DNA from 3 places in the Priestia sp. ST2 genome. Region 3 is predicted to be linked to each of the others. Evidence: predicted binding sites of a transcription regulator. Region 3 holds the regulator's gene; each other region holds the start of a gene.

Region 1 (3,168 bases), on a different contig from region 3:
CAACTAGAAGCGCTGCTGTAATGGCGATTGGAGCTCCAAATCCCGCTGCCCCTTCTAAAAAAGCATTAAAGGAAAAAGCAACAAGCAGCATTTGCAAGCGGGGGTCATCCGTTATTGAAATAATAGATTGTCTGATGGTAGTAAACTGTCCGCTTTTGACAGTTAGCTTGTATAAGAACACCGCTCCGATAATAATATAGCTGATGGGCCAAAGTGCATACAGAAACCCATAGCCTGTGGCTCCTAAGATCATTGAGGCAGGCATATCATAAAAATAAATAGCAATAATCATAGAAAGAAGCACCGTAATACCAGCAGCAATATGTCCTTTTAATTTCAAAAGAGTTAAAGCAATAAAGAAAAAGATAATGGGGATGAGTGCAATTAGTGCAGAAAGCCAAATATTATCTAACGGATTATATACCTGAGTCCACGTCATATTCATACACCTCTACTACATATTTAAAACAAGGGAGCGGGGGAGTCCCCCGCAAAAATCTTTAGATGTTACACAAAAGCTCTGTCGCGAGTTTGCTTAAGTATGCTAGCAGAGTGCTCGAGCTGCTGCTGTTCGTGAGGGGTTAAATTCAATTCAATAATTTGACGCACGCCGTTTTTATTAATGATAGCTGGTACGCCGATATACACATCAGAAATACCATATTGTCCTTCTAATAAAGCAGATACTGTTAAAATAGAATTTTCATCATCTAAAATAGCCTTGGTAATGCGTACAAGCCCCATTGCAATTCCGTAATAAGTCGCTCCTTTTCGATTAATAATATGGTAAGCCGCATCGCGGGTTTGTTCGAATAGATGCTGCATATCCGGTTCTTTTTCAATAGCGGCAGTATTGATAAAATGTTCGAGCTTCACACCGCCAATTTGCGCGTGGCTCCAAACAGGAAATTCCGTATCTCCATGTTCCCCCATAATATAAGCGTGGACGTTGCGAGAATCTACTTCGAAATAGTCGCTTAACAAGTAGCGGAAGCGAGCTGTGTCAAGAATCGTTCCTGAACCAATTACCCGTTCGTTTGGTAATCCTGATACTTTTTGTGTAACATGTGCGAGAATATCAACTGGATTTGTTGCCACTAAAATGATGCCGTCAAATCCGCTGTTCATAATATCTTTTACAATGCATTCAAAAATTTTAACGTTTTTTTCAACTAGATCTAAGCGTGTTTCCCCTGGAGCTTGATTAGCGCCCGCTGTAATAACTACTAAATCAGCGTCAGCACAGTCTTTATAATCTCCAGCCCAGATTTTCATCGGTGTGGCAAATGGCATTCCATGATTGATATCACGTGCTTCACCTTCTGCTTTTTCTTTGTTCATATCGATTAACACTAATTCATTGGCAATACCTTGATTCACCATTGAAAAAGCGTAGCTTGAGCCAACAAAACCAGTTCCGATAACAGCAACTTTTCGTGTTTTTGGTGTGAATTGTGTTTTCATTTGTATCATCCTTTGAATTTTATTTTGTGATGTTTTTCACAATGTTAGTGTAACAAGAATAAATTGCTTCAGCTGTGATAAAAATCACACCCTTTAAAAAATAGTAAACAATTTTACAGGGCGATTTTAAAAAATGTCCTTCTACATGAAGTGCCACATTTAGAAAGATCTTAAACGTTTAAAGTGTTGAGTAAAGGCAACTTGTTTTGCAGAAAGCTAAAGAGTTTAACATTCTCTATTTGTATGTTAGCAGCCAATAATGTTTCTATAGACCCACACGAAATCCATTTGTTACACTAAGTTTGCTTATTTTGAATAAAGGAGTGGAAGGGATGGAGAACTACTATGAGCAAGCCCAAAAAGGCGCTTGGGTTAGTATCTTATCATATATCTTTTTATCAACATGTAAACTTATCATTGCGGGTGTCACCGCTTCCTCTGCATTAAAAGCCGACGGTCTTAATAATGTTACAGATATTATTGCATCGATTGCCGTCTTGGTCGGCTTAAAAATCTCTAAAAAACCTCGTGATAATGATCATCCCTATGGACATTCCAGAGCGGAACATATTTCTTCACTTATTGCTTCTTTTATCATGATGGTCATCGGACTAGAAGTATTGGTTGATGCGGGTCAGTCATTATTTATGGACAAATCTGAAGCTCCTAATTTACTGGCTGCTTGGGTAGGTCTTGGAGCGGCTGCTATTATGGGTGGTGTTTACCGATATAATATTAAGCTTGCTAAAAAACTTGATAGCCAGTCTTTATATGCGGTTGCTAAAGATAATTTGTCTGATGCACTTGTGAGTATAGGGGCTGTTGTGGGAATTTTCGGCTCACAATTCGGCTTGCCATGGCTGGATGTGGTAGCTGCTTTTGCTGTGGGAATTATTATTTGTAAAACAGCCATTGAGATTTTTAAAGAAGCGGCTCATTCCTTAACGGACGGATTTGATGAAGAAAAGTTAGGGCACTACAAAGAAAGCATCGAGCTTGTAGAAGGTGTAAAAGAAGTAGAAGATGTGAAAGCGCGCAAGCTTGGTAATCAAGTCGTGATTGATGTAACTGTTAAAGTAGATCCCCATTTAAATGTTATCAAAAGCCATGAAATTGCCGATCAAATTGAACATATGATGAACGATGAGCATCAAATTAAAGATACGCTTGTTCATATTGAACCTGATGCATACGAAAAGCAAAAATAAGACCAGCACGTTCTTTCGTTATGAAAGGATGCGCTGGTTTTATTTTGCGGGAATTTGAAATAAATCACAAAAACTTCTTCAAAAATGAAAATGAAAAGCCGTTATTAGTAATATAAAGATTTTTGTAGAAGGGTGAGGGAATGAAGAGGTTAAGTGCAAAGCTCGTAGTATTTTTTAGTATTTTTATAGCTATTTTATTATTAGTTGTTTCAGGGGCTGTTTATCAATTTACCAAAACGCAAATAGAAAAAGATGTAGAAGTTCAGTCTCAAAGTCAAGTGAAAGAGTTAAAAGAAACCATTCATACATACTTAGACATGTATAGTCGTTCTTTGCTGACGTATAGTGAAAACGATGTAATTGTTAATTTTGTTAAGCAGGAAGGAGATCAAACAAACCAAGAGAAAAATCCGTATTTTACATGGAACACAGTTCAAAAAGAGTTTACGCAGTTTAAAGAAAAGTATCCAAACCTAGCACTTGAATACATAGGCAC
Region 2 (3,168 bases), on a different contig from region 3:
CAAGTACATTCATCACTTCACGCGTATGCGAAAGGCCTTTTGCTTTGATTTCTTCGACAACTTCATCTCGTGAAAGAGTCGTACAGCCGCAAATCGCTTCTTTTTGAATCGCCGCGTCAAAGTCAGCGCCAAGAGTATGCTGAAGCACTTCCGCTACAAGCGGTTTACATCCTCCGCAGGAGCGAGAGGCACTTGTACAAGCTTTGATTTCATCAACCGATGAGCATCCTTGCTTTTGGATAGCTTCCACAATCGTACCTTTTGTTACGCCGTTACAGCCGCAAATAATATCATCGGCGCTCATGCTTGCTACTAAGCTTTCACCCGCGTTACCTCCAGATGGCTGTAAAATCGACACTTTTGCGACATCGGATACATCTTCTTGCTTTTGAATCATTGAAAACAGTCGATTTCCGTCGCTGCTTTCTCCAAAAAGAACAGCTCCTACAATTTGATTGCCTCGCAAAACAAGCTTTTTATAAATGCCGTCTTGTTCATCAAACACTTTGATCGCTTTTTTCTCTTCATCTTCCATGAAGTCTCCCGCGGAGAACACTTCAACACCTGATACTTTTAGCTGCGTGGATAAAACTGACCCTTCATAAGGAACTTTTTCTGCCCCGCAAATCGCTTTTGCTAATGCTTTTCCTTGTTCATACAGAGGTGCCACCAGCCCGTATACCATTCCTCTATGCTCTGCACATTCTCCAACCGCGTAGATGTTTGGAATATCCGTTTGCATATAGTCATTTACAACAATTCCTCGATTTACGTTAAGTCCCGCTTCTTTTGCAAGCTGAACATTTGGCTTAATTCCAACGGCCATCACGACTAAATCAGCGTCTAAAAACGTCCCATCTTTAAAAGATAATCCTTCAACTCGCTCATCGCCGACGATTTCCGCCGTTTGTTTTTCAAGCAAAAACTTCATGCCTTGTTTTTCTAATTCATTTTGAAGCAATTTGCCGGCTGTTGGATCAAGCTGACGTTCCATTAAATACGGAGCTAAATGAATCACAGATACGTCCATCCCCAAATTTAACAGTCCGCGCGCTGCTTCTAATCCAAGGAGTCCTCCTCCAATAACCGCTGCTTTTTTATACTGCTGAGAAGCCTGCAGCATTTCATCCGTGTCTTTTATATCTCGAAAAGCCGTAACTCCTTTTTTATCAGACCCTGGAATCGGAAGAATAAAAGGAAGAGAGCCCGTTGCTAAAATCAACTCATCATACGATTCTACTCTGCCGCTGTTTGTCGCTACTTCTTTTTTCACTGAATCGATACTAGTAACCGTTTCGCCCGTATATAATGTAATATTGTTTTCTTGATACCAGTTCCAATCGTTTAACGTAATGTCTTCAACATTCGTATCTCCTTGCAGCACTTTTGATAGTAAAATACGATTATAGTTCGGATGCGGCTCGCTTCCGAAAATCGTAATTTCAAACGCTTCGCTTGAAACCTTCAATACTTCTTCAATCGCTCGAACTCCAGCCATTCCATTTCCAATCAATACGAGTTTCTTTTTTTGCATCTTCCATTCCTCCCCTGGCGTCTATACCTGCTTGTTTCAAAGATATATTTTCTATGCATCTTTAAAGATATACTTAAGATATATGAATTTTCTGAATCGTTCAACTTATGTGTTAGATTATCTAACACAGTTACGGTATGTATGCGATTCCATTGCTTTAACGACAAGCAAAAAAAATAAGTGGTCTAATTACGTTTTAATTGAGATCATCCTTTGCATTTTATTTTGTGATTTTTTTCACAACATTAATGTAGCAAGAATAAATAACCGGAGCTATGATAAAAATCACTCCTGAATGCTGATAAGCCAAAAATAAAAACTCTAAAGTTCTTTATAAAGAATTTTTTAAACAAACCGTTCTTTATAGTATTTACTATTACTCTCGTATTCTTTATAATGAATATATAGACCTTTATAAAGAACAGAACGGAGAATTAAAATGCCACTCGTAAACATTAAAAAACTTTGGACTCCTTTAGAAATCTTCGGCTTTAAGCTTTATAAGTGTAGAGATACAAAAAGCTACTACTATAAAACGAGGAAAAGTCATAATCTAATAAAATTATAAAAAACAAGCCCTATTCCTTTTCAAATAGGGCTTGTTTTTTTATTTTCCCGTAAACCAATTCACAACGTACTCTCCCCACACCTCATTTCCTTTTTTCGTTAAATTACCGCTGTCTTTATTTATATACTCTCCTAAATGAAAGGGCCAAATAAGCGAGTGATTCATATAATATACCCAGTTTGCTTCAGAGACTCCCCTGATCGCTTCTACCCCTTCTTCATAGGACTCCGTTTGTGAAATATATGGCTGTGACGGCTGAATCATAAGGGTTTTTTTCAAGTCTTTGAGCTGATGAATCAGCTTGTCTGTATTTTCAAGCGTCTCATCTAGCGTGAGGTGCTGATAGTCATTTTTAAGAGGTGCTTCAAACAAAATAATGTTTGGCTGAAGTTGATCAATTTGATCGGCAATATGTGAGGATAAAAGCTCATCCGTTGTTTGACTGCCGTATGAAAGTATTTTAACCGTAAATACATCACTTCCATATGTAGCTGCTAGCTCTTTTTTTAATTGCTGAGGCCACCCTGTTTCTTCTGCGGATGTGGCAATTACAAGAAACAGAGGCTTTTTATTTGCGATAGATGACTGGATTTGCTTTGTGATAAAGTCTGGAAGATTTTTTGTATAAGCAGATACATCGGAAAACTGTTTTTCTTTATGTACAACAGCAGTTTTTACTTCACTTGCCTGCGCTTCCGTTTGCTCCTGCCAGTGCTGCGTCCCCGCATACATCACCGCCCCGCACAAAACAGCCGCCGCCACATTTACCCCAACCATCGCCTTCATTCAATCTCCCCTTTACAAGTTCTTCTTACAATCTCAGCAAATTGCTTTCATAAAGAAGAACTCAAAATTAGTAGCTCCTGCGAATATCCCCTCAAAGGACTCATCCGGATAGGTCTAGCAACTCTATCATCACCGCTCTTCCGTGATGGTAGAGTTGCTACATCGATATAAAAATAATTATAGATTAGTAGAATTTGGAATGGGGGACCTTTCGTACGTAAAATCTCTACAAATACACGTATACTTCGCATATTTCCTAGCGAAACGTGAAGTTTCCGGG
Region 3 (3,168 bases):
TATTTAGAGTAGTTGCCCGTGTACTTGACCGTTGTTTTTTGTGTGACTTCATACACTTGATTTACGACCTTATCAAGGAAGTAACGATCGTGTGAAACAATTAAAATAGCTCCTTCATACCCTTGCAGAAACTGTTCCAGCCATGCTAAAGTTTCAATATCTAAGTGGTTGGTAGGCTCATCCAGAATAAGCAAGTCTGGCTTTGTTAAAAGCAGTTTTGCAAGAGCCAAGCGCGTTTTTTGTCCACCGCTCAAGGAGGAAATAGGGGTGCTATAGTCAAAGTTTGAGAAACGGAAACCGTGAAGAATAGATCGTGTATCCGCTTCATATTGATAGCCGCCTAAATCTTTGAACGTTACTTGAAGCTGATCGTACTCTTTGGTTAGTTTTTCGTATTGAACTGAATCATTAAAAATGTCTGGATCGCCCATCTTCGTTTCAAGCGTACGTAATTCTTTTTCCATCTTCTTTAACGGAGCAAAGACTGTCATCATTTCTTCCCATATGGAGAGTGTTGACTCAAGAACTGTATCTTGTCCCATATAATCAATGGAAACACCTTTAGGTTTAATAATTTCTCCGCTGTCATAAGAAAGCTGCTCAGCAATAATTTTTAATAAAGTTGATTTACCTGCACCGTTTCGTCCCACTAGGGCAATGCGGTCTTTTGATTGTACTTCTAACTTTATATTCGATAAAATGGGTTCTGCCCCATAGTATTTTGTAATACCGTTCAATTGTAGAATAATCATTTTTTCACCTCTAGTAGTATATCCATAGTGTATTTTAACATATTTTCAACTACAAGTTCTTCCTACAAGCGTTTGTAATTTTTAGAGGGACAAGAACAAATGATGAAGCGAATGTTTTGATTCATGAAATAAAATGATTTTACCTGCACATTTTATACAGGATACTATGTTAAAATAAGAGATAAGTGCATCTCTGAACTTATATATGATGGATGTAGAAAATCCGTCATGACTAACAAACGGATCCTTTGAAGGGCTAATTGCTTCGTTCTAGCTACCGACTTTAAGTATTCCTGGATAGACAAAAGGCGTCGGGGTGTGAAGCGGAGTATATATAAAACAAGAGAAAAGAGAGAGAATTGGAAGCGCTACCTCAAGGCGGTTGAGGCTTTGTGAAAGGTAATGCAATATGACTTGAAAATGTTAGTAATGACATACATGAACTGAGGGGGTACAACGTGAACACTGAACAATTAAAAATACCACAAGCAACGGCTAAACGATTGCCGCTTTATTATCGTTTTTTAAAAAACTTGCATGCTTCTGGTAAACAGCGTGTTTCGTCAGCGGAGTTAAGTGAGGCAGTGAAAGTTGATTCTGCTACTATTCGCCGGGATTTTTCTTACTTTGGAGCATTAGGGAAAAAGGGATACGGCTACAATGTGAATTATTTACTTACATTTTTCCGTAAAACGTTAGACCAAGATGAAGTAACGAAAGTAGCACTGATTGGCGTAGGGAATCTGGGAACGGCCTTTTTAAATTATAATTTTATTAAAAATAATAACACCAAAATTGAGTGCGCTTTTGATGTGATAGAAGATAAAGTCGGTACAAAAGTAGGCGACGTGCCGGTTTATCACCTTGACCAATTGGAAGATTATATGAGTGATGATATCTCAGTGGCGATTTTAACCGTTCCTGCCACTGTGGCTCAGCAAATTACCGATCGTTTAGTGAATTGCGGAATTAAAGGGATTCTAAACTTCACTCCTGCACGCTTAAACGTACCGGATGAGATTCGACTGCATCATATTGATCTGGCTGTAGAATTACAGTCGCTTGTCTACTTTTTGAAAAATTATCCTGTTGAATAAGATGGACTGTGTTACGATTTCCTTAAGTCTAAATTAATAAGGAGAGTGGGAATATGGGGATTGGAGCAGGCAGTTGGATTATTATTGCGATTGTAGCACTGCTTATTTTTGGACCGAAACGGTTACCGGAGCTAGGAAGATCAGTCGGGCAAACGCTTAGAGAGTTTAAGCATGCCGCTAGCGGTGCCTCAGAAGATCGTGAAAAAGATAAACAGCGTCAAGTAGATGACAAAGAGTAAAAGGGTGATCATAGTATGACCGAACAAGAAATGTCAATATATGATCATATAGGAGAGCTGCGAAAGCGCATTTTAATTGTTTTATTTTTCTTTGTCATTGCCACAATTGGCGGCTTTTTTATAGCGGATAAGGTTATTGTCTATTTACAGCATGCTGATGAGGCAAAAAATTTAACGATGAATGCATTTAGGCTAACAGATCCAGTTAAGATTTATATGCAGTTTGCTGTTATTATCGGCTGTGTACTTGCAGCTCCTGTTGCACTGTATCAACTTTGGGCATTTATTAGTCCTGGTTTATATGAAAAAGAGCGTAAGGTAACGCTTGGATATATTCCTGTTTCCATTTTTCTCTTTATCGGCGGTGTCTCTTTTTCTTATTTTGTGTTGTTTCCATTTGTCGTCGATTTTATGACGCGCGTTTCTGATGAGCTGAATGTAAACCAAGTGATTGGCATTAATGAATACTTTTCTTTTTTAATGCAGCTCACACTGCCTTTTGGCCTGTTGTTTCAGCTTCCTGTTGTCGTCATGTTTTTGACGCGATTAGGAATTATCACGCCTATGTTTTTATCTCAAATTCGAAAGTATGCCTATTTCGTACTGCTAGTTATTGCCGCACTTATTACACCACCAGAATTGCTCTCGCACATGATGGTGACAGTGCCGCTCTTAATTTTGTATGAAATCAGCATCATTATTTCCCGCATTTCGTATCGCAAAGTGTTAAAGGCAAGGGCAGAGCAAGAAAGAGAAGATGTTAGTATGTAAAAAAACCACTGAAACAGTGGTTTTTTTATTTAGATGAATCATCTTGATTTTTATATTGCTGCTGCAACTTTTTAATTTTATAGTGCAAGATAAAAATGCGCACCGCAAATCTGAAATCGAACGCGGCTACGAGTGCAAATAAGATCGTGGGGAAATTCCACACGGTTTCCTGAGCATTTTGAATAGCCAGGTAGGTGAATAAAACCCCCATAATAATATAAATAAACCCTCGTGTTAAAGGGATATTCTTCATAAAAACATGCCTCCAAAAATAAACTGCATTTGTTCTGCTTGCTTTTGCATTTCTAT

What was found. The regulator Rex, encoded in region 3, represses fermentation and respiration genes when NADH is low (regulators of the CRP and FNR family bind a similar motif). The targets are predictions, from matches to a motif close to TTGTGAAATATTTCACAA.
Region 1: a site for Rex is predicted at 1,489-1,506, ahead of AC0KUU_RS26770 (L-lactate dehydrogenase). Genes of this name have one in related genera too.
Region 2: a site for Rex is predicted at 1,760-1,777, ahead of nirB (nitrite reductase large subunit NirB). Genes of this name have one in related genera too.

The regions. Positions count from the first base shown of each region.
Region 1 is NZ_JBVVNT010000009.1:89,096-92,263, reverse strand. Features, by position in the region: gene AC0KUU_RS26775 (lactate permease LctP family transporter) at 1-445, opposite strand, end outside; gene AC0KUU_RS26770 (L-lactate dehydrogenase) at 508-1,464, opposite strand; gene AC0KUU_RS26765 (cation diffusion facilitator family transporter) at 1,797-2,672, shown strand; gene AC0KUU_RS26760 (methyl-accepting chemotaxis protein) at 2,813-3,168, shown strand, end outside.
Region 2 is NZ_JBVVNT010000003.1:402,341-405,508, forward strand. Features, by position in the region: gene nirB (nitrite reductase large subunit NirB) at 1-1,534, opposite strand, end outside; gene AC0KUU_RS14550 (SGNH/GDSL hydrolase family protein) at 2,142-2,888, opposite strand.
Region 3 is NZ_JBVVNT010000018.1:11,379-14,546, reverse strand. Features, by position in the region: gene AC0KUU_RS29470 (ABC-F family ATP-binding cassette domain-containing protein) at 1-752, opposite strand, end outside; gene AC0KUU_RS29465 (redox-sensing transcriptional repressor Rex) at 1,211-1,849, shown strand; gene tatA (twin-arginine translocase TatA/TatE family subunit) at 1,903-2,088, shown strand; gene tatC (twin-arginine translocase subunit TatC) at 2,104-2,859, shown strand; gene AC0KUU_RS29450 (YdiK family protein) at 2,885-3,112, opposite strand; gene AC0KUU_RS29445 (CPBP family intramembrane glutamic endopeptidase) at 3,109-3,168, opposite strand, start outside.